Regions from separate parts of the Jeotgalicoccus sp. WY2 genome, predicted to be linked through region 1. Evidence: riboswitches for the same ligand, from Rfam matches in the RefSeq annotation. Region 1 holds a riboswitch; each other region holds the start of a gene.
What was found. A riboswitch is a leader RNA that binds a small molecule or an ion and turns the genes downstream of it on or off. The one in region 1 is predicted to bind S-adenosylmethionine.
Positions count from the first base shown of each region.

Region 1 (8,177 bases):
CGAAGGCAAAAGAGCAGTATGCTGAAGATGATTTTATTATCGGCTACCGTTTCTCACCAGAAGAAGCAGAGACTCCCGGGATTCGTATGGAAACTACAGAGGAACTGCTCAGCATGCTTGTTGAAAAGCCGATCGATTACCTGCACGCTTCATTAAGCCAAGTTCACTCTAAAACACGTGAAGGAAAATATGCCGGTTCAGAGCGTATCGAGCTGCTTCACAAATGGATAGATGGACGCATGCCGCTCATCGGTATCGGTTCTGTATTTACTGCAGATCAGGCACTCCGCGCTATTGAAGAGGACAATATGGAAATAATTGCTCTAGGCAGAGTACTGCTGCTGGATTATAACTTCATCAGCAAAATCGAAGAAGGCAGAGAAGATGAGATTTTCAAATACTTTGATGCTGAAAGAGAAGATAAATACGAACTGCCGGAACTGTTATGGAAACAGCTTGATAACGGTGCTTACTCAATGCCAAAAAAAGAGAAATAGAGAAAAAATGCTCTGGACAATATAATGTCCGGAGCATTTTTATAAATTTTTCCGTCTATTTCTCTGACTAAATATAAATTCAATATCCTGTCCCAAACAGCACGCCAATCACTACAAATATAAAACCGATTACCTGCGAAGCAGTAATCATTTCATTTAAGAAAATCACTGAAAAAACAACGCCGAAGAATGGGACAAAGTTATTGAATATAACAGTTTGTCCGGCACCGATCTGCTGTATTGCCGAGTTGTATATTATATAGCCGAACCCTGTTACGACCATACCGGAAAAATAAATAACACATAAATAAAAGGACTGGCCGTAAACATCTGGCTGAAACTTCCCGGCTCAATAATAAAGCTGAGAATAACCAGACCAATAGAACCGGTTAAAAACATCATTGTCGTAATTTGTTTTGAATCGATAGTTGCGGTCGCTTTTTTTATAAAGATAAAACTGATTGCCTGCACAAGCATTGATGTAAATATTAATACTTCGCCTAACGAAAAATGAAAACTTGTAAAAGATTCTCCTTGAATGAAAAATACACCGATCAATGCCAGAAAAATACCGAGGAGACGTGCACCTGTCAGCTTCTCACCGAGAAAAAATATCGCCAGTATAACGGTCGTGAGCGGCACAAGTGCCAGTATTAATGCTGCACTGGATGCATCGATCATCGTCAGTGATATTGCCAGCAATGAATGGTGAAGCACAACGCCAAATAATGTTCCTAGCAGAGTATAAATCCATTCCTGTTTAGTCATCCGGCGGAAAGAACGTGTCAGTATTAAAATACATAACGTCGTTACACCGGCAATCATTACACGGAAAGCCGTCATCGTCGCAGGAGGTAATTCAGTAACCAGAAGTTTAAGAATAACAATATTTAAACCCCACAAACCATGATGATAAACACTAATAGATAAATGAGCATATTTTTATTTTGCTTCATTTTACATCCCCATTCTATTTATAGTATCCCTTCTGCTGAATCAGTTATTACTCACTTTTCCTCTCGCTTCCTGATATACCGCTTCAGGAATTCATATAATCTCAATAACTCAATCGCATTTGAACTGGTTGCAATTCCGTCTTTAATTTTATAATCAAAATTAATATCATCACCAGCCAGCTCTTCGCTGAAATGGTAAAAATCAAATTCTCCATCCAGTAACTCTGTCAGCTCCATATCGTGTGTTGCTGCGATTAAGCAGACATTTTCTTTTTCATGCAGATATCTTAAAAATGACTCTCCTGCAGCCAGCCGTTCAATCGTATTTGTGCCTTTGAATATCTCATCAATAATACAGTAAACAGTACCGTCAAAATCTTCAATTTCGTCGACAATCCGCTTCAGTGATTTTACTTCGCTGATAAAGTAACTGTCGCCTTCGATTACACTGTCGGTAATTTCCATCGACGATATGACTTTCCCGGAGTATATTTAAATAGTGTGCTGGTGGATGTGTTTAATGCATTACTGATAATTACATTGATACCCAGTGCTTTCATAAATGTTGATTTGCCTGCTGCATTGGAACCAGATAATAAAATATCATTATTAAAATTAAGTTCATTATCAACAGCATCTGCAACGAGCGGATGATACAGTCCCTCGGTTTGTATATATGAAGATATTTCTGTTACGGGCACTGTATAATAGGGCAGCGTTTCTCTCCACATGGCGAGGCTGTAGTGCAGATCGAGCGAAGCAGTGTAACGCCATCCTTCTTTATATAACTCATGGTTCTTATTCAGTGTCCGGTTAGCAGTGTGATAAAGATGATAGTCTATTAAAAACATTAATTTAAAAGCATTAAACATCTGAACACCAGCATTCAACTCTCCTGCACTGTCATCAGTAACAAACAAAGGACCCATTAAGGCCAGTCTTTTCAGACCTTTGCTGTTGAATTTTGAATTCAGTTTTCCGGCAGTGACAATAATATTAATCGCATAAAAAATATCCGCGTAGTCCAAACCCGTTGAACCTTTATGCTTCTGTGATAAATATGCATTTATGCCAAAGCCCGCCAGTATAGTTAATAATGATAAAAACGGATTAATTAAAAATAGAAACACACCGATAATCGGCATCAATGAAAATAGTATAAACAACGGATTATACTTCTTCACCGGCATAAATTCATACATGAACTTACTCGTGTTTGAGTTTACGGACCTCCCGAGTTTAGCCAGCCGGTATGATATCTCTTCCCGGAAACCCCGATTATTTTTGATTTTATGTAATAAATCTTCAGCTATAACATGATTTTCTGATGAGTTTCTGAGCACTGCATATAAATTTTCAGTGCCTATCGTTGTAAATGTATAGTTTATTTTGTCCATCAGCTTGCTGAGATCCAGGTCATTCCACGTTTCATCATCCACCACGTTCCTGTCATCCGTGTGCTCCTGTTCCATAATATTAACGAAGTAGTTATAGTAATGAACGTAGTATTCAGGCTTTGTTTTTAACCTGACACGTCTGTCCCATAATGTTTTAGTATCTTTTTTCAGTTTAAAGTACTCAAATATTTTTATAATCAGTGAATCACAATTAAAATCATAACAACGATAAAAATATACAGCGTCTGTATGATAATCACCTTCCTCTTAGATGTGCAATTCTTTACTGATAATTTTATCATTAATACGAAAATATACTACAAAAGTAAAGCTTTATGTAATGTTATTAATTAAATACAATATTTATAAACTATCCAACTATTCCGGATAGTTGATTTAATATATCACCCCCGTCACCGTTATGATATTTAGTTTAGATATTTATAGAGACGAGGGGATTTTGCATGGCGCTGTTTGGTACTATTGTAGATGCTTTAGCTATTATTTTAGGCAGCATCATCGGTCTTTTTTGGAAAAATATAAATGAAAATATGAAAGTTACTATACTCCAGGCATTATCAATTACCATACTGGTTATCGGTATAGATATGGCACTGGAAGCCAACAGTATACTTATTGTAGTCGTTGCCAGTCTCGCTCTCGGTTCCATGCTCGGTGAAAAATGGGATATTGAAGATAAAATGAATCACTTCGGTATCTGGCTCGAAACAAAAACAGGCGCTACTGAAGGCGGTGCTGCAGCGGCTTTTGTCACTGCAACATTAGTCTATGTCGTCGGCGCAGTCAGCATCATCGGTGCCTTGGACAGCGGACTCCGCAATGATCATACCGTACTCCTAACAAAAGCGTTAATTGATGGGGTACTCGCTATTTTCCTGACGTCCACTATGGGCATCGGAATTATGTTCTCGGCCATTTCCGTATTTCTGTTCCAGGGAATTATTGCATTGTCAGCATCTCAAATTATCCGCTTTGTACAACCTGATTTGATGGAAGAGATTATTGTTGCTATCACAGGCACAGGCGGTATTATGATTATTGCGATCGGTATAAGACTGCTCGGACTGTTGAATATAAGAGTAGCGAATATGCTGCCTGCGATACTGTTTGCAGTGCTGTTTGTAACGATTCAATATTACTGGGATACAATCAGCTTATTCTTTGTACAAATGTTCTAGTTTCAAAAGAAATAAGTACTTATGGGAGATAAACAGTATTAAGCAATGTATTTCTAGCTCTCGTGAAATTAATTTCAATTTCCTTATTGACTTTAATACCACTCTGCAATATAGTTAGTTTAAATTAAATAATCAAATAACTTACTTTCTTATCAAGAGAGATGGAGGGACTGGCCCTATGAAATCTCGGCAACAGACATTATGTACTGTGCCAAATCCTGTAGCAGCACGCTAAAAGATGAGAAGAGCGAATATACATTGGCCTCTTCTTATATTTTAAGGAGAGGTTATTTTCTTTTTACAAAGAATGTATATCTGGTTTTTAAAAAAACACCGGTCATATACTGGTGTATTTTTATTACATTTTTTAATTCCTACTATTTAGCTATGTTTAAGGAGCGTTTTTTAATGATTGAGTTTATCGATGTAGACAAAACGTATGACGGCACCGATGCACCGATTCATGCATTGGATGATATTAATTTCAAAGTCGGCACTGGAGAAATTTACGGTGTGGTCGGATACAGCGGGGCAGGAAAAAGTACGCTGATTCGCTGCGTCAATCAGCTGGAGAGCGTGTCGGCTGGACAGGTTATCGTAGATGGTAAAGATTTAACAGCACTGACAGCTCCCGAACTGAGAGTGACGAAAAAACGTATCGGCATGATTTTCCAGCATTTTAATCTGTTAAATTCAAAAACATATATACGAACGTAGCGATGCCGCTGATTTTGAATAAGACACCTAAAAATGACATTAAAAAACGTGTCGCCGAGTTACTCGAATTCGTCGGTTTGTCTGATAAAGCTTCACAGTATCCCGACCAGCTGTCGGGCGGACAGAAGCAGCGTGTCGGCATTGCCCGTGCACTTGCAACCAATCCGTCAATTCTGCTCTGTGACGAAGCAACATCTGCTCTCGATCCAGAGACGACTGAATCCATACTTGAACTTTTAAGAAAGATTAATAAGGAGTACAACATTACAATTTTACTGATTACACATGAGATGTCCGTTATCCGTGATGTCTGCCATAAAGTCGCAGTGATGGAAAACGGCAAAATTATTGAACGCGGTTCTGTCTTCGATGTATTCTCTAATCCTAAAACAGAAACCGGCAGACGGTTTGTTAACACAGTCATGCAGACAGAACTGCCAGCCTATGTCCGGGAGCTGATTCAGGAACGGGACAACGATCAATTTATTTACAGAATAAACTTTATCAATAAGCTTGCAGTGAAACCGTACTTATCACAAATCAGCAAGCTGTATGATCTGGATGTGAATGTGCTGTTTGGCAATATTACTGAACTGCAGGGCGTGCCGTTCGGCAATTTAATCGTTCAGTTCGACGGTTCAGCAGAAGAGCTCAAAAAAGCATTGCTTTATTTAAAAGAAAACGATGTATATTACAGCGAGGTGAATACATATGCTGGTTAGCTGGAGCACTATATTAGAAGCGTTTTTAGAAACGGTTCAGATGGTGAGCATTTCATTTATTTTTTCTATCATACTTGGACTGCCACTCGGTATTCTATTATACGTGACAAGACCTGGTCAGATTTTAGAAAATAAAATTATTTTCACAGTGCTGAATGCTGTAATCAATATCTTTAGATCACTGCCGTTTATCATCCTGCTTGTTGCGATAATACCGGTCACAAAACTAATCGTCGGGACATCAATCGGAACGGAAGCTGCTATTGTACCCATGGTATTCTTTGCCGGACCGTATATTGCAAGACTCGTAGAGAGTTCACTCCTTGAAGTAGATGAAGGCGTGCTGGAGGCAGCGGACGCTATGGGTGCAACACCAATGCAGACAATAATTAAATTCGTGCTGCCGGAAGCATTCGGCTCTCTGATAGTGAATTTCACAATTTCCATTATCGGCTTAGTCGGTGCATCTGCGATGGCCGGCACGGTCGGCGGCGGCGGTATCGGTGATTTAGCGATAACATACGGCTATCAGAGATTCGATACAGTCACAATGCTGATTACAGTCATCATCCTGATAATTATGGTTCAAGGCCTTCAGTCAGCTGGTAATAAGTTTGCAAGAGTTGTAAGAAGAAAATAACAATTGGAGGAAATATATTATGAAAAAAGTTTTTTTATTAACGAGTTTACTTTTAGTCGGAATCGTTCTTTCAGCATGTGGTGACAGCGGTAAAGAAAAAGTCAGTATCGGCATCAGCGGAACTGATACAGTAGTATGGGATTATGTTGCAGAAAAAGCTGCAGAAGAAGATATTGAAATAGAAATTGTTACATTTAACGATTATGTTCAGCCGAATACGGCGCTTGCAGACGGTGAAATAGATCTAAATGCATTCCAGACTGTCGCGTATTTCGATGAATTTATCGAAGATAGAGATTTAGATTTAGTACCTATTGCAACGACGAACCTTGCACCGATGGGTATTTACTCAGATTCATTGACAGATGCCACTGATATTCCAGACGGCGGTACAATCGCATTGCCGAATGACGTGTCTAATCAGGGACGTGCATTAATGCTGCTGGAAGATGCCGGTCTGATTACACTTGTTGAAGATTATAACGGGTTAGGCTCAATCGAAAATGCAGTCGTTGAGAATCCGAATGATTATCAATTTGAAGAAGTGGCACCGGCACAAATTCCACGTGCCTTAGGTGATGTGGATCTCGGCGTGATTAATAATGGTATTGCAAAAGATGCAAACCTTCATCCGATTAAGGATTCCATTTTCCGTGAAGACGACACAGCAGTTGATTATGTGAATATTATCGCTTCAAATGCTGAGGATGCAAATAATGAAACGTACAACAGAATTGCTGACCTTTACCAGGAAGCAGATACTGCAGAGTTCATCGAAGAAGAATACGACGGTGCATTAATTCCGACAGTACTTGAATTAAGCGAAATTGGCTGGTAAATAATAAAGCTCCCTTAGCGGGAGCTTTTACTTTTATAACGATTCGATAAACTGCTCTTCCTTTTCACTCTGCGGATTAAACGTTATATCTTCACTGATATTCTGTTTCATAAAAGACGTATACATCTGCTTAGCTACAGGCTCATTGAAGTCTTCTTTAAAATCAAAATGCACATCGATTTCATTATCCAGCTCACTGTCTATACCTGCGAGATAGGCAATAATTCCTTCTTCTGTGCACAGCGTTAAATACTTAACATTTTCAAGCTGCAGCTGCTGTTCAAAATCAGGAATTGCTGCCGGTTCGATATTTTTAATTTCCATCAAAAAACTCCTTCCGGTGTTTTTAATCAATTACCCTTTTTCACGAGAAACAATCGTCTGTTTTCATAGTAAATTTATCTGAATTTATAGATAATTACAAAAGTCATCTGTATACTGTTTATATAAACTTTAAAAAAGAGGGATATATATGCGTTTTGAAACGAAAGCAATTCATGCTGGCAGACAGGTTGATCCGGTCACTGGTGCGGTTACAACACCGCTTCATTTGTCTACTACTTACGAACGGTCTGCAGATGGTTCTTACACTGACGACTTTATGTACAGCCGCGGAGATAATCCAAACCGACGTTCTTTGGAGGAATGTCTGACAGCACTTGAAGAAGGCTATGATTCTGTGACTTTTGCATCCGGCATGGCCGCTATTTCATCAGTGATTGAATCACTGCCGCAGGATATGCCTCAGCGTATTATTTTACCGGATGATATGTATTTCGGTGTATTGACTTTACTTAATGAAACGGATATCGGCAGAAGGTTTGATATCGTCACTGCAGACATGAGTAATTTAGAGGATTTAAAAGCAGCAGTTAAAAGTGAACCAACTGGCTTAATCTGGATTGAGACACCGTCAAATCCTCAGATTAAAATCATCGATATTGCTGCGGTTGTTAGTATTGCAAAAGAGGCAGGTGCAGTAACTGTTGTCGATAATACAACAGCTACACCTATGCTACAAAACCCGCTGGCGCTCGGCGCTGATTTTTCACTGCATTCGGTCACTAAATATATCGGGGGTCACAGCGATTTGCTGCTCGGTGCGGTAGTTGCGAAAGAAGACAGTCCAATGCTTCAAAACTTAAGAACATGGCAGCATGCGAAAGGTGCCGTGCCGTCATCGTTCGACTGCTGGCTGGCCCTCCGCGGTG
Region 1 is NZ_CP049818.1:1,448,337-1,456,513, reverse strand. Features, by position in the region: partial or broken gene G4D76_RS08480 (NADH-dependent flavin oxidoreductase) at 1-497, shown strand, start outside; gene G4D76_RS14990 (EamA family transporter) at 577-780, opposite strand; gene G4D76_RS08475 (DMT family transporter) at 771-1,400, opposite strand; gene G4D76_RS08470 (MutS-related protein) at 1,505-1,918, opposite strand; gene G4D76_RS08465 (P-loop NTPase family protein) at 1,897-2,895, opposite strand; gene G4D76_RS08460 (DUF554 domain-containing protein) at 3,315-4,049, shown strand; SAM riboswitch class I at 4,196-4,294, shown strand; partial or broken gene G4D76_RS08455 (methionine ABC transporter ATP-binding protein) at 4,458-5,488, shown strand; gene G4D76_RS08450 (methionine ABC transporter permease) at 5,478-6,128, shown strand; gene G4D76_RS08445 (MetQ/NlpA family ABC transporter substrate-binding protein) at 6,148-6,966, shown strand; gene G4D76_RS08440 (hypothetical protein) at 7,000-7,290, opposite strand; gene G4D76_RS08435 (trans-sulfuration enzyme family protein) at 7,439-8,177, shown strand, end outside.

Region 2 (8,177 bases), 1.1 Mb from region 1:
CTGGAATCTGAAGTCCATTAATGTTCTTAAGCCTTCATCCACTTCCATAATAATATCTGCACCGTTACCACCGTCTCCTCCAGATGGTCCGCCCATCGGGATATATTTCTCTCTGCGATATGCTACCAGACCGTTACCGCCGTTACCTGCTTTTAAATACACGGATACGTAATCTATAAACATAACACTCACCTCCATTTAATTAATCTCTATTTTAAATTATAACATTCATAAAAAAAGACATCAGCAGAAGCTGATGCCACAAAATTATTATTTTGCTTCCTGATAAACAGAAACACGTTTTTTGTCGCGTCCGAAACGCTCGTATTTAACAACACCATCAATTTTCGAGAATAATGTGTCGTCTCCACCGCGTCCTACGTTTTCACCCGGGTGAATTTTAGTGCCGCGTTGACGGAATAAAATAGATCCGCCTGTTACGAATTGTCCATCTTGTCTTTTAGCACCAAGGCGTTTTGATTCAGAGTCACGACCGTTTCTAGTCGACCCAACACCTTTTTTCGATGCGAAGAACTGTAAGTCTAATTTTAACATTGGTATACACCTCACTCATATTCAAGTTTTATAAATTCGTTATATTCAGATTCAATAGTAGTCAATGATACAATCATTGTTTCCAAGATCAATTGAACTTTGTCATCGGATGTATCCTCAAGCTTAACACTTAAATATCCACCTTCTTCGGCCAAGTCTATGGCCGGCTCGTAATCAGTCAGCGCATAAAGCGCATTAACACTGCCGAACACAACTGCCGAAGCACCTGCACATACGAGATCTTTACCGTGGACATCAAAGTCCGCGTGGCCGCTCATCGTAAATCCGGTAATATGCTGTTCACTGTTACGTGCAACGATAACTTTAATCATTATGCGTTGATCTTGCCGATTGTTAATTTAGTATAAGGCTGACGATGACCTTGTTTACGGCTGTAGTTCTTTCTGCGCTTGAACTTGATAACGTTAATCTTCTTACCGCGTCCATGCTTATCAACTGTAGCTGTAACAGTAGCACCTTCAATTGTAGGAACTCCAACTTTAACGCTGTCGCCTCCAACAAAAAGTACTTTGTCAAACGTGAATTCAGCACCTGCTTCAACCTCTAGTTTTTCAACGTAGATTGATTGACCTTCTTCAACTTTCACTTGTTTTCCACCTGTTTCGATGATTGCAAACATACTTACACCTCCTATTATTTAAGACACGCCATTATAGGTGGGTTCTGCCTCTTATACCTATATATGTGCGGTTGACGTTTACGTTTCATCAACTACTGTATTATATAAAATTTAACTCAATGTGTCAATTGATTCTCCGTAATTCTTTTCTCACTTTAGCCGTTTGAATTGCCAGGACATAAAGGATAACGAAAAACACTGCACTCACCAGCACGCTCGGTATTGCACGAAGTGCGATATAGTCGAAAAACGGCATCGCTATAAAGTCGAGTACACTGTACACCGCGTACTGATATAAATCGAATAAAAATGTATTCAGCAGTACGACAAATGCCATCGCTACAAAATCTCTGTAAAACACTCTGAATGCAGTCTGCATAAAGATAACAAATGCTATAAAGCCAAATATGTGGATACCGTACAGGGAACCGATATAAACGTCCAGCATAACACCAAACAGAATTGCAAAAAGCATACTGATACGGGGACCCGCGTAAATTGTTAGGAGCAGAATGTACATAAAGAGCATTTTCGGTACGAAGTATACTTCAACACTAAACATCATCAGTGGACTAAAGCTGGTAAAAGCCATGTCAGCATACATTAATATGACTCCAATTATAAAAATCACTATCGTCTGCATCGTATCAGTCCTCCAATGAATCAGGATCGCGTTTTAAGACAAACACATTATCCACATCATTTAAGTCACTGTTCATTTGCACGTATGCATTTTGACTCAGTCCGTATTCATCATTTTCTACTTCTACTACTTTGCCGATAACTATGCCTTCAGGGAAAGCGCCAGTCAGACCAGAAGTATATACTTCATCGCCTTCTTCAAGTTTTACCTGACTTTTAATATTTTCAACGACAAGCACATCTTTTTCAGTATCAAAATTGCGGATATTACCGTAGACCGCTTCATCGTTATGTCTCACTTCAACTGACATATTGTTCTGTGATGCATTCGTTGAAATCATCTCGATAAAACTCGAATTGCCGTTAACTCTCGTGACAATACCGATTAATCCTTCCGACGTCGATACCGCCATGCCTTCTTCAACGCCGTCCTTTTCTCCTTTATCTATCGTAAAGGATTCGAGCCACTGGTCTGGTGCACGTGAAATCACGCGGGCGTTGACTGTTTCGTAAGCCATACTGGAGCTCACTTCAAGAGATTCACGCAGCTCCTCGTTTTCAGCTGCAAGACGCTCATTATCAGCCTGCAGCTGCGGCAGCATATCCAGCTGTTCTTTCAGCGCTTCGTTTTCTTCAAGCGCACTGAAACTTCCTGTAATACTAGAAAATATGTTTCCTATAAAACTGAACGGTGCATCGACAACCTTTTGAGTCACAGCGACCGTATCACCGGTAAATTGTTCCGCTTTCGTTGTGGAATCTCTGTCCGACAATGAAAATCCGATTAATGCAATTAATACTACTATGCCAAACAGCACAATCAACATGCGGTTTCGATTAAAAAACTTAGTCACTCTCATGCCGCCCCCAAAAATTAATATCTGGGTAAATAATACCACATTTGATGTCAGACAATAAACTAATCTTGATAGAGATCTTTAATCTCTCCTAGTCTTTGTACGAATGTTTTTAAATCTTCGTCCCGGACCGCAAGAGATATACGTATATAATCCTCTGCCAGGCTGCCGAAAGGTTTTCCTGGCGTAGCGAGAATGGACTGTTCTTTCAGCAGGTAGGTGACGAAGCTCTCACCGTTAAAACCCGGCGGCACTTTTATCCAGCCGAATATACCGCCCTTGATCGGTTCGATTGGAACATTTAAAGCCAGCAGCGCTTCATTGATAAAGTCTTTGCGCTTTTTGAATATTTCGTTCTGTGCAGGAATTAACGTATCAGCATTGTCAAGAGCTGCGATTGCTGCATCCTGTGTGACACCGAAGACACCAGCATTCGTATGATCCTGAAACCTGTTAATGCTTTCAATCATCTCTTTGTTCCCTGCTGCAAAACCGATTCTGTAACCCGACATATTAAATCCTTTAGACAGCGAATATATTTCCATGGATACTTCAAAATCAGGATCGCTCGTCAATATGCTTGGATGAGGCCCGTTAAAGCCGAACGCTGAATAGGCAAAGTCGTGGACAACCTGTGTTTTACTTCCTTTGAATCTTTGTATCACATCATCAAAGAATGATTTATCCGCTGCGGCACCGACAGGATTAGACGGATAATTTAAATAGATAAGCTCCGTTTCTTTTAGCTCCGCTTCCAGCGAATCAAAATCCGGCAGGTAGCTGTTTTCTTTAAGCAGCGGCATATCAATCAGTTTCGCCTGTGCAAGTTCCACTGCGGTAATATAATCTGCGTAGCCCGGATTCGGCAGCATAATACCGGCGCCCGGATTGACGTGTGCCAGAGGAAAGTTCACCAGCGCATTTTTCGTCCCGAACAGTATCGCAATATTTTCGTCCTTCAGATCCACATCATAAGTTCTTTTGTAAAATCTTTTAATGCTGTCTTTTAATTCAGGTTTACCGCGGAAGGCACCGTACTTTTGATTTTCTTCTTTATCGATTGCTGTCTTTACTGCATCAGTAATGACTTTCGGCGTTCTGCCGTCGGGAATACCGACGGCGAGGTTTAACAGCGGTTTGTCCCCGACTTCCAGCTCAGCATTCATCATACTGCTGAAGTAGCTCGGGCTTAATGAGTTTAATCGTTCGCTCGCCATTTACTCATCCTCCTCTGGTTTATCGAATCCTTTAAAGTCAGCATCGATCACTTCATTAAACGCTTCGGACTCTACTGCCTTAATTAAATCTTCTTCCATTTTAGTGCCTGCATCATCACCGTTAATTACAATCTGGTTTCTGAAGTTTTCGTTCATGTTTTCTAAAGTTAATGCATCGTCCAGGTTCATTTCACTGGCAAGTGCAAAGTTACCCGGCACAAGTGATAAACCAATCTGTTCAACACTTCTCGGCAACTGACCGGCATCCTGATAAATAAACTCAAGATTTTTCTTATTATCAATTATGTCTGCTTCATCGATAGCAAACATATCTGCATCTTCTAATTGTAATCAAACCCGCATCCTGCAGTGTTAAAAATCCGCGGCTGGAGTTAACAGGGTCTAAAGGAAGGGCAACTTCACTGCCTGACGTGATATCTTCCAGTAAACTAAATTCACTGCTGTACAGCCCCATCGGCGCTGTCGGCACCTGGATGATATTTTTTAAATCAGCATCATTTTCTTCATTAAAACTTTCCATAAAGAGCACATTCTGAAAGAGGTTAGCATCTGTCTCCGTTGGCGAGCGCATTATTCGGCTGAATGTAGTCGCTGTATTCAACTATTTCAACAGAATAACCCTGCTCTTCCAGCACCGGCTTTAATGCGAACGATGCCATATCGGCAAAAGGCCCGCTTGAAGCCCCGATAGTAATGACTTCTCCCTCATCCTCATATAAAAGAATACTGGTACCTAATATAACGACTAATGTACCGATTAAAAATATTATAATTCCGCGCATTTATCTTTCCTCCGCTCTGTTAGAAATAAAGTCTCCGGCCCACTGGACGATTTGTACAATAATAACAAGTACAATTACTGTCACAATCATCGTCAATGTGTCGTAGCGGTAATAGCCGTATCTGATAGCAAGGTCACCGACCCCGCCGCCGCCTACAACACCGGCTGTTGCACTGAATGCAATAATCGAAATAATCGTCAGCGTAATTGCCTGAGTGATGCTCTTCTTCGCTTCCGGCAGAAGAACATCTGTCACGATTAAATAAATCGGTGCGCCGCCTGCGATACTCGCTTCAATAACACCGTCACTCACACTGTTAAAACTGGATTCAACAAGACGTGCAAAAAGCGGCACGGCAGCAATCGACAGTGCAACACTGGCAAAAACAGGTCCGTGTGAAGCATTAACGAGCCATGTTGCAAACGGCATAATTGCCACGATTAAAATTATAAAAGGGAAAGACCTGATTATTTACGAGCCAGCCCAGTGTGGCATTTAACGGTTTAATTTTAAAAAGCAGCGGATGCTGTGTAATATAGAGCAGAATACCGAGCGGCAGTCCGATTAGTACTGCAAAGAATATTGAAATTGAGACCATCAGTGCCGTTTCTAAAAGTGCGCGGTACAATAATGGCCAAAGCTGACTGAAGTTATCCAATATAACCCACCCTTTCTATGCCGGAAGTATTATCGATATGTGTTTTAAGACGCTCGATTTCTTCAACTTTTCCTGAGACCTGAAACATTAAAAATCCAAGCGGCTTTTCTTTAATATATTCGATTCTGCCGTTTAAAATACTAATACTTAAATCGAAGTCTCTGTAGAGCTGATTTAAATAGTTTTCTTCAGCATTTTCACTCAAAAACTGAATTGTAATGACTTGATTTTCAGGCGTTTCTTTAATTTGTTCCGGCACTTCAAAATTATATATTTCCTGCACGAAATCTTTTGTAATTCCTTCTTTAGGATGACTGAATACATTGTAAGTTTCGCCGCTTTCAATAATTTCACCGTCGGACATCACACCTACACGGTCGGCAATTTCTTTAATAACTTCCATTTCATGAGTAATAATCACTATCGTAATGCCGAGCGTTCTGTTAATACTCTTTAAGAGATTTAAAATACTTTTAGTCGTATCTGGATCAAGTGCACTCGTTGCTTCATCACATAAGAGAATATCGGGATTATTGGCAAGCGCTCTCGCAATACCGACACGCTGCTTCTGTCCCCCGCTTAAATTTGCTGCATTGATACTGGATTTATCGTTAAGACCGACGAGCTTTAAAAGCTCTTCAATTCTTTTCGGCACATCTTTTTATTGTATCTGCTCGCTTTAAGTACAAATTCAATATTTTCATATACTGTCTTTGATTCAATTAAGTTAAACTGCTGGAATATCATGCCGATTTTCTGGCGTCTTATTCTTAAATCCTTAGATGATAATTCAGTCAGATTGTCGTCACCAACAATAACTGTGCCCGTCGAAGGTTTTTCAAGCAAATTAATCAATCTTACCAGGGTACTTTTCCCAGCGCCGGAATAGCCGATCAGCCCAAAAATTTCACCGGTTTCAACTTTTAATGATGTCGGTTTTAATGCTTCAACATTTCTTCCTTTTAAATGATACGTTTTTGAAACGTTATTCAGCTGAATGCTCATGAATTCCCTCCTATGTATATTAAAAAACGCCATTTATCTATATAGACAAATGGCGTTTTGTGATTATCTTCCAAGCCGCTGCCTGCAGGAATTAGCACAGTACTTAAAAAGCCTGCTGAGACTTCACAGGGCCTGATCCCTCCGTCTCTCTGGATAATTTCATATTTAATTGTATTTCATACTAGAGTAACTTGAAAAAATAGTCAAACAATTTTTAATAACTTGTTATCAGAGTGATTCAACCATGCCTTTATAGATATACTTTCCACGGCAATGCCTGCAAATATAACGTTTGTTATAGCCCTTGACTCTTTTCGTAAATTGATAGCTGCATTTTTGCACTCATATAAATAAGCCTGCCCTTTATATTTATATGTTCTGGTTTTGGCAATACCGAGACGCTCAAGTGTTTCGGTAAATTCCCGGTCTGAATCTCTGTAAGGTTTCTTTAATGTGTAAAGTGCGTAATGCACGCACTCATGATAAAGCACATCTAGAATAGTTTCCTTGGAGTTGTTAATAAGAAAGCTGTGTGACATTACAATTTCTTTTGATACAACTTTTCTGTTTTGCAATTTAATCTGAAATGCACCGAGCTTAGACTTCATTTTTCGACACTCTGATTGGAATATCGAGCTCGAGACCGAAATTGTCCCTGAGAATTTATCGGCCCAGTTATGTAATTCACTATTGTTCATAATATGTTCACCTTCTTAATGTTTTAACCGCCTTAAAAAAGGCAATAAAAAAAGGGAGATCTAAAGTCTCCCTAACAGATAAATAATATAATATGATATCTAGGCCAAAGGCACTATCGAAGAACGACTAGTTAATGATATGAAGAGTATAGCTTTAACTTATGTTTGTGCGTTCTGTTATGTATTTCTTAATGTATTTCATTATATTTTAATGTTCAGCATATTTCAAGGTTATTAGCCTAATTCTTTTGCTTTGTAACCTGTTTGTAATAAACAGGGTAATATTTCATGGAAATTCGTTTTCTTTAGTGTAATTATTACCTATACGGTTTTAAATAGCAAGTTATTAACTGAAATTATTTTGAAAATATTTCAGCTGTTCTTTTCTTCTTGTGCAATAACGATATGCATATCTACTGTAATATCTTTATCGCCGCTACTTATAAATGTTTCAATCTGTGCATCATCTGCATGCCAGCCAAGCGGCGTCATGGAAATTAAGTCCTTCAATGCTGAAGCATTGAGAGTTTTCTTATAAGTAATACGTTCTTCACTTACTACTTTAACATTTCTCTTCATCAATTCAAGTGTATCGTTATTTTCATATTCACTTTCACCGGTATTATTGAACAGTTCATTACGCAATTCCTTTAAATATCCGCTTCCCGGAATCACTTTTATAATCATGCCGTCTTCAGTTAAAATTCGTTTAAATTCAGCGTAATTGGCAGGGGATAAAAAGTTTAATATAAACTTGCATGATTTGTCAGCAAGCGGCGGATTTGCAAGATCTCCGACAAACCATACCGGCCCCTCATAGTTTTCGCAGCCATCATGACACCTGCTTTTGATATATCAAGACCGACGCCTGTCAGCGTTTCTGTGTTTACCTTATGCTGAATCATCTTTAAATGAGAGCCTTCACCAGACCCTGCATCAAACAGCAGTGAGTTTTCTGCCGATTGGTTTGTTATGATGTCAGAAATTCTATTATGTATCGGCGCATACAGTTCAACTTTGCTGATAATTCTATGACGCGCATCAAATAATGCATCATCGTACTGTGTATTTACAGGTTTCTGAAGCAGATTCACATAGCCCT
Region 2 is NZ_CP049818.1:89,497-97,673, reverse strand. Features, by position in the region: gene obgE (GTPase ObgE) at 1-183, opposite strand, end outside; gene rpmA (50S ribosomal protein L27) at 271-555, opposite strand; gene G4D76_RS00525 (ribosomal-processing cysteine protease Prp) at 567-887, opposite strand; gene rplU (50S ribosomal protein L21) at 887-1,195, opposite strand; ribosomal protein L21 leader region at 1,207-1,278, opposite strand; gene mreD (rod shape-determining protein MreD) at 1,320-1,838, opposite strand; gene mreC (rod shape-determining protein MreC) at 1,843-2,697, opposite strand; gene G4D76_RS00505 (aminotransferase class I/II-fold pyridoxal phosphate-dependent enzyme) at 2,757-3,911, opposite strand; gene G4D76_RS15700 (MetQ/NlpA family ABC transporter substrate-binding protein) at 3,912-4,241, opposite strand; partial or broken gene G4D76_RS15695 (MetQ/NlpA family ABC transporter substrate-binding protein) at 4,225-4,591, opposite strand; partial or broken gene G4D76_RS00495 (methionine ABC transporter permease) at 4,715-5,312, opposite strand; partial or broken gene G4D76_RS15690 (methionine ABC transporter ATP-binding protein) at 5,365-6,377, opposite strand; SAM riboswitch class I at 6,438-6,537, opposite strand; gene G4D76_RS00485 (SprT-like domain-containing protein) at 6,581-6,985, opposite strand; gene G4D76_RS00480 (class I SAM-dependent methyltransferase) at 7,448-7,762, opposite strand; gene G4D76_RS00475 (putative RNA methyltransferase) at 7,819-8,177, opposite strand, start outside.
Region 2: linked by a shared signal. The riboswitch ahead of G4D76_RS15690 (methionine ABC transporter ATP-binding protein) and the one ahead of G4D76_RS08455 (methionine ABC transporter ATP-binding protein) in region 1 are both predicted to bind S-adenosylmethionine.

Region 3 (8,177 bases), 770 kb from region 1:
CTGCGACTTCTTTTGCAGACCCAACCAAATGCAATTTACGGCCTTCGTGAATTTTAATGCGGTCCATTTCTGTTAACGGAAAATCCTGCGCTTCTTCAGGCGTCAACAGCTGTCCGCTTCTGCCTTTCATAAATTGAAGGCGCCAGATATCCTGAGGTTTTGCTTCAAATTCAGCTTCTTCTTTCGTGTCAGCTGCTGTGACCATATAAGATACTGTAATTTCAGGCTTCTCCATAAAAGCAGAGGGTTCAAAATTATCTTTATATGCATCGAGAATCGGTTTTGACAGCTGGCCGTTAAAAAACTGAGCGAATGAATAACCCGCACCTCGGCGCCCTGCTTCTACAGCGCTGTTGCCGCTCGAACCAAGCAGCCATGATTCAGGCAATACGATGTTAGATGGTGTAGCAATTGTTCTGTTATATAACTCATTTTCCGGCACTTCGTCGTTAATCAGCTGCAGAGCTGTATCAAATTTTTCATACATATTATGTACCATCGGCGGACGTCCTTCTGATAATGCGTATATAGAGAACTGGTCCCCGCCTGGTGCTCTGCCCATGCCGAAATCAATACGGCCAGGTGCAAATGCACTGAGTGTTTTAAACACTTCTGCCAGTTTTAAAGGAGAGTAATGCATCATCATAACTCCACCGGTGCCGATACGGATATTTTTTGTTTTAGCTGCCAAATGTGCCGCAGTAATTTCAGGAGCAGAACTTGCATAAGCAGATGTGCCGTGATGTTCAGCCATCCACATACGTTCATACCCGAGCTCGTCACCCAGTACCGCAAGTTCTTCTGCTTTTATTAAAGCCCCCGCAGCTGTGTTGCCTTTAGTTATAGGAGCCTGATCCAATATACTCAGTTTCATAGTTTATACATCCTTTAGTTTTTATCGATAAATATACTCTTCTTTTAAGAATATCAATTTATCCTATGTTTAAGAAACTAAGTGCTTGAGAACTTCATGATATTGAATTTAAAAATACTCCCTGATATCCATTGAAGAATACCAGGGAGTATTGACCCATATATCTATATCATTTTTCAGCTACTTAATTTCTAATTCTTATGCTTCAGCAGGATTAAATTGTAACTCAAGGTTAACTTTAACGTCCTTAGAAACCATAACGCCGCCAGTTTCCAGAGCCTGGTTCCAAGTTAAACCAAATTCTTCACGGTTGATTGAGAACTTAGATTCGAAACCGTAAACATCAACGCCCCATGGGTTTAACGCTTTACCGTTAAATTCTAAAGGAATAGTAACTTCTTTAGTTACATCTTTAATAGTTAAGTTACCAGTAACATCATATTTTGAACCTGAACCTTCGATTTTAGTTGATTCAAAAGTAATGTCAGAATAGTTTTCTGAATCGAAGAAGTCAGCAGATGTTAAGTGAGCATCGCGATCCGCTACTTTAGTATTGATTGTTGCTGTGCTTGCTCTTCCTGTAACTTTCGCTGATGAAAGATTTTCAATATTGTCTACATCTAAGTTAATTGACCAATCACCGAAAGTACCTTTAACTTTTGTTACCATCATGTGTTTTACCGTAAATTCTAATTCCGAGTGTGCTGTGTCTAATACAAATTTAGCCATAATTAATTCATCCTCCAAAATTTTGTTTGTTAATGCTTCGCTTTCGAACTATTACTATAATTATATTAATACACTTAGTTACAAAAAGCAAGTAACAAACTTAAAATAAATTAAATTTAATACATTTTTTCATTTCTAAGTATATATGAATCGATTGCCTATTTTCAGAAAAATTAAACTTTTTTATCTTATATTATTAAAGTTGACCTTTATTTATTATGCATGTATCCTTAATTTCATTAATTAAATAACTTCTTATCCAGAGAGGTGTAGGGACTGGCCCGTCGATACCTCAGCAACAGATCGTAAGGTACTGTGCTAATTCCAGGAGCAGACACTGCTCGAAGATAAGCCGAGGACGTCCCCATCTCTTATCTTTACTGATAAGTAATGGGGATTTTTCAATAGGAGGATTTATGTCTAATAAAAAAGGCAGTATCGTGTCATTGCTGCCCTTATTTATATTTGTTTTTTATTTATCGGTACAGGACTCTTCGCAGGAGACTTCAATGCGATGCCGATTACTGTCGCCGCTATTATCGCTTCAGTGGCAGGTTTCTTGTTATATTTTAAAGTACCATTTAAAGATAAACTTTCAGCTTATTTAAAAGGTGCATCTCAGGAAAATATCATACTGATTGTAGTAATCTTTCTGCTGTCCGGTGCGTTCTCCGGAATCGCCGGGGCAATGGGCGCTGTTGATTCAACTGTAAATATGGGATTAACATTCCTCCCGGGCAGTCTTTTACTCAGCGGTATTTTTATCATTTGCTGTTTTGTTTCTTTATCTATGGGAACAAGTATGGGTACAGTCGTAGCGATTGCACCAATTGCGATCGGTATCGCTGATCAGACTGAGATTGGGCTGGCACTCGCACTCGCGACTGTAATAGGCGGTGCGATGTTTGGAGATAACTTATCGTTTATTTCCGATACGACTATCGTTGCTACAAGAACACAGGGTGTAAAAATGATTGATAAATTTAAAGTGAACTTCTGGATTGTACTGCCGGGAGCACTGCTTACTGTAGTCATATTATATTTTCTCAGTGCCGATGTTTCGCTTAGTGAAACAGGAAATTATAGCTTCAGCTTTATCGAAGTCCTCCCCTATCTTGCAGTGCTGATCATCGCGCTACTCGGCGTGGACGTAATGATTGTACTAATGAGCGGTGCAGTACTTGCAGGAGTACTTGGACTGTTTACAGGTGCATTTGATATACTCACGCTAATATCAGCTGCCGGAGAAGGAATAGCAGGCATGCAGGAAATTGTGATTATTACGATATTAATCGGAGGAATGATTGGTCTCGTCAGCCATTACGGCGGTATCACCTACCTGCTCGATACGATAATGAGTAAAATTAAAACGAAAAAAAGCGCTGAACTTGGGATTGCCAGTCTAGTCAGCGTGACTGACGTATCCACTGCTAACAATACGATTTCCATTATGATGACTGGTCCGCTTGCGAAAAATATCGCTGATGAATACGATGTTGATCCAAGAAAATCTGCAAGTATACTAGACACATTTGCTACAGGCTTCCAAGGATTGATTCCATACGGCGGACAGATGCTTGCCGCTTCTGGACTTGCAGCAGGAATATCTCCAGTAGAAATCATGCCCTATTCAATCTATCCGATTCTGTTAATTCTTAGCGGAATTGCTGCGATACTGATTGGCTTCCCGAAGAAGTACTCTAAAGATGAAATGAAATAGACAAATGTTAGTCGGATGCAGCGGTGCTGTATCCGTTTTTTAAAAGGTGAAAAATGAAACAGGTAATACCATGAAAACGCACATATAACAATATATAATGCTCAATATCTGATATAATTATGAATATATATATTATACAAGGATGTTTTTATGACGAATTATAAAAATGAATATGAAAGAGTATTCAGCGGGCTGTCTGAAGATGATCAGCTGGCATTTAACTCGCTGAATACTGAGTTTGATAAACACTTTGTTACCGAAGATGCTAAGTATGAAAGATTGTATATAATGGCTGATGTAATGGTAGGTTCCGGCAAGGATTACGTAACGTATTACAACGCGAAAACAAAAGATGTTGCCCGTGTAGCTTCAAAAGATTTACCGAAAGAACGGAATAAATACTGGTCTGATGCAGCAATTCTCGGTGTCTATTTTGCCATACTGTTCTCAGCATGTATTTCATCTTTGGAGAAATCGTTATTTCACTAGTGCTGCCTGGAATTATCGTGTTAATACTGGCCATGGTTCCTTTAATGAACCACGGTATAAAACATCAGTCCTCAGCGCGCGGAAATAAGCAGCTGATTTCCGGTTTCTTATTTTTAATTCTGTTTGTCGGTGCGAACCTTTTAATACTGTTTATGAATTCTGAAATACTCAGTCCTTTAAAAATCACGTCTTACGATGCTTCTGCAGTCGATACACTGCTCTTTGTCGTATTTGTTGTTGTCGCTGCCGCTTCAGTGTACTTCATTTTCAGTTCTGAATCGTGGGCCAGCAAGTTAATTTTTATTGTACTGCTGATTTACAGTGCAGGGCGCTTGATTTATCCTTTCGATTTCTTAAATGGAGTATCGGAGTTTATCGTACAGTACTTTATGTTCATCGGTTTAATCATTATTATTATCGCTCAGTATTTAAGAGCTAAAGGTTCAAATACGAGCGAATCATAGAAAAAAGCTTACTGTCAAATGACAGTAAGCTTTTTAATTTTAATCCATATCTTTTGTTCTGCTTAGTTTAAAGGCAAGTACAAACCCGACAAATGCCAGTATACCTGCAAACAGGAATGACATATTAACACCATGTATCATACCTTCAGTACCTTCTCCCGGTCGCATTGTATTGGTCATAATTGAGACCAATAATGCGGTCCCGACTGCTCCGGCAACTTGTCTCATCGTATTACTCATCGCAGTACCATGCGGTACAAGCGAGTTCGATAATCTGTTGAGTCCTTCTGTTGTTACCGGCATCATCACCATCGCCACACCAAGCATACGGAAGGAGTTGACGACTGCGAGATACGTAAAGGTAGTTTCTGTACTCAGGTTCGCAAACATTAGTGTCGTCACCGTCAGCATGCCAAGTCCGATAATAGCGAGCCATCTCGCACCGTATTTATCGAACAGCCGGCCTGTAATCGGACTCATCAGCCCCATAATTAATGCACCAGGAAGCAGCATCATACCAGATTCCATTGCACTGAAACCGAGCATTGTCTGCATGAATATCGGCAGAATTACTGCTCCGCCGATCATCGACATAAAGACAATCATTCCTAAAGATGTCGACAGAGTAAAGATTTTATCTTTGAATACTCCGAACTCTAAAATCGGTTCTTCCAGTCTGTTCTGACGTTTAATAAACATGTACAGCGAAACTGCACCAACTATAATCGGCAGAATTACCGTAAGACTCAGCCAGCCGCTGTTACCTGCTGCACTGAACCCGTAAAGCAGTCCCCCAAATCCAAGTGTCGATAAAAGAATAGACGTCATATCGAGCTTTGGATTCGTCTTCTCTGTAACATTTCTCAAAATAAAGTATGCAACGATTAAATCGATAATTACGATCGGCAGCAACATGTAAAACAGTCCTCGCCATGGATATATATCGATAAACCATCCCGACAGTGTCGGTCCGATTGCCGGTGCAAAACTTATGACAAGACCGAACATTCCCATCGCTTTACCACGCTGATCGCGCGGATAAACCAAGAATAAAATCGTCTGCATCAGCGGCATTATAATACCTGCCCCTGCGGCCTGTAAAATACGGCCTGCCATTAGCACAGAGAATGACGGCGAAATACCGCATATCAGCGTTCCAAGGCCAAACAGCGACATCGCGGTAAAGAATAACGTTCTCGTTGAGAATTTATTAATTAAAAATGCTGTAATTGGTATCATAATTCCGTTAACGAGCATGAAGACCGACTGCAGCCACTGAGCAACATCAGCTTCCAGATTCAAATCAGTCATTATGTGAGGTATCGCTGTCGCTAAGAGTGTCTGATTTAATATTGCTGCAAATGCACCCGATAAAAGCACAGCCATTAATATCGTTCTGTTTTTATCTGTTAATTTACTGCTGTTTTCATTTGCTAAACTCATTCATTTTCCTTCTTTCATAGACTTACACAATTATTGATTGTATAATACAACTATATATGAAGTCAAGAATAGAATTTGAAAGGACGTGCTTAGAATGGTTAACGATGACTCATTGGAAGTTTTAGAATTGGAAATTGCTATGATGGTCCGTGCTTTAAGAAGCCGGATTGCTGAAACTGATAAAAAACAGGAATTTAAACGCGCCAGTTATTTAATACTGCTGCTTATTTCTAAAAATGGTCCGATGGGTGTTAAAAGTATCGCAGAAAAACTTCACCTTGATATTTCTACAGTCAGCAGACAAGCTGCCGATTTAATGGAAGATGAAATGCTCAAGAAAAAGAAATCTGAAACAGACCGGCGCTCATATCTCTATGAGATTAATAATAAAGGCTGGGATACGATTGCACATATCAGACAAGGCAGAAAGCAGCGTTTTGCTAAAATGATTGATGAATGGGAAGATACAGAAATTGAAGATTTTGCCCATCTGCTTCAGAAATTTAATAATTTAATGAATTAAAACAGCCGCTTCACCTCTACAGGTGAAACGGCTCATTTTTATTTATTTTTCTGTTCGTTAAAGAATTCTATTACTTTCGTATTCATATCATCCTGATTTTCAGTATACAAATACTGATGTCCTTCGTTCTCATAAGCGGTCAGCTCGACATCTTTATTTTCTTTCTTCATTCTTTCATACATTTGCACGGATTCAGAATAAGGCACTCTCACATCGTTATAAGAATGGAAAATTCTTAGCGGGCAGCGTATTCTCTGAGTATTGTTCAGCGGTGCGATGCACTGCATAAATTCATCGTGTTTACCGATAAACCCGTACTCGTATGAACGCTGTTCCCTGCGCCACAGAGGTGTATTCGACAGCAGTGTTGTAAAGTGCGATATTCCTACAATATCGACCGCACCTTTCCACAGTTTCGGAAACTGGGTAATTAACAAGAGCGTCATAAAGCCGCCGTAGCTTCTTCCCATAAAAAATATTATCTTTATCAGACTGATGATTATTTATTAAATGCTCCCGCAGCTCAACCACATCTTTCGCTGCATCGATACGCTTCTCCTGATTATCGAGACCGATATAAAATTTGGAATAACCCGTTGAGCCTCTAATATTCGGTACAGCAATCTGATAGCCCTCTTTGTAGAGCTTATAATACAGTTCGTTGAATTCCGGCCGAGCCTCTGATTCCGGTCCACCATGCACGTGTATTGCCGTCGGTGTATGCTCACTTTGCTGCTGATATAAGTAGTAAGGCACATCCAGCCCGTCAAATGACGGATATGTCGAATACATCTTGTTAATAACAGTTTCAATTTTATCGTTGCCGAATAGTTTTTCTGTACTTCCATCTATTAAATTGAATTCATATACTGCATGCGGCGTACCCATATCGGAATACAGTGCATACAGCGTATTGCCTGAATTAACCAGTGAATGCATTACTCCTTCACTGAAGAAATCCAGTGTTTCAAGTAGATCCTCCTGAACATTGTACTTAAAAAGTTTCGAGTAACCTTTTTTATTTACTTCAAAAACCACAGTGTTTTTATCTTCAAGCACAATAACTTTTTGAATATCCCATTTAAAATAAGTCAGCTTTTTAAATTCAAAAGTGTCTTTATTTAGTTTATAGAGATTTAAATGCCCTTCTAAGTAATCACTCGTAAACAGCGCCTCCGAATCATTTAAAGAACGGTAATTGCCGAAACGCCCTGGCGGCAGTTTGGTATCTGTTAATTCAGCTGTTTTTATATTATACAGAAATATTTTTTTATCTAAATTATTTACATCCTGGCTCATCAGTATATAATCTTCATCAAATTTGCCGATAATTGATGATGGTGTCTCAAATGATTTAAGAACAGTCTGCTGCCCGTCCTCGTAATCAATCATTTCAAACGTCTTGCCTTCTTTATGATGTCTAAGATACATAAACCTACCGTCCATATGGACACCGTAATGATGATAATAGTCATCGTCCGCCGTCAGCTGATTCACTTCTTGCCCTTTAAAATGTGTCAGCTGCTCACGTTCATTGCCGTTTAAATCCGTTGCAATTAATAAGCCTTCATCTTCAAACCAGTAGTTTTTAACGTTTTCCTGTTCAGCTGATATTTTTACATAACTTTTATCTTTAATATTATAGCTGTGCAGTTCGCGCTTTCCTGTTTCATCAGAAATAACATACAAATTTTCTTTTGTTTTATCCAGTTTTAATGATAGATATTTAGTAAACTCCGTCACTTCGGCACCCTCTTTAAATTATGTAATCCTTATATATAAAAATACCCTAATCCTCAGCGAATTGTAAGGATTAGGGCTCATTTTTATAATTATTGCATATTAAAGTAGTCTACAGCGATCTGTGTGCCGACTTTAGCGTTGTTATACACTAATTTAATGTTGGCTTCTAGAGATTTACCTTCTGTTTTTTCT
Region 3 is NZ_CP049818.1:677,998-686,174, forward strand. Features, by position in the region: gene G4D76_RS03795 (LLM class flavin-dependent oxidoreductase) at 1-874, opposite strand, end outside; gene G4D76_RS03800 (YceI family protein) at 1,073-1,603, opposite strand; SAM riboswitch class I at 1,856-1,957, shown strand; partial or broken gene G4D76_RS03805 (Na+/H+ antiporter NhaC family protein) at 2,020-3,323, shown strand; gene G4D76_RS03810 (hypothetical protein) at 3,474-3,812, shown strand; gene G4D76_RS03815 (hypothetical protein) at 3,776-4,276, shown strand; gene G4D76_RS03820 (DHA2 family efflux MFS transporter permease subunit) at 4,316-5,719, opposite strand; gene G4D76_RS03825 (MarR family winged helix-turn-helix transcriptional regulator) at 5,814-6,242, shown strand; gene G4D76_RS03830 (alpha/beta hydrolase family protein) at 6,281-6,712, opposite strand; partial or broken gene G4D76_RS03835 (pseudouridine-5'-phosphate glycosidase) at 8,075-8,177, opposite strand, start outside.
Region 3: linked by a shared signal. The riboswitch ahead of G4D76_RS03805 (Na+/H+ antiporter NhaC family protein) and the one ahead of G4D76_RS08455 (methionine ABC transporter ATP-binding protein) in region 1 are both predicted to bind S-adenosylmethionine.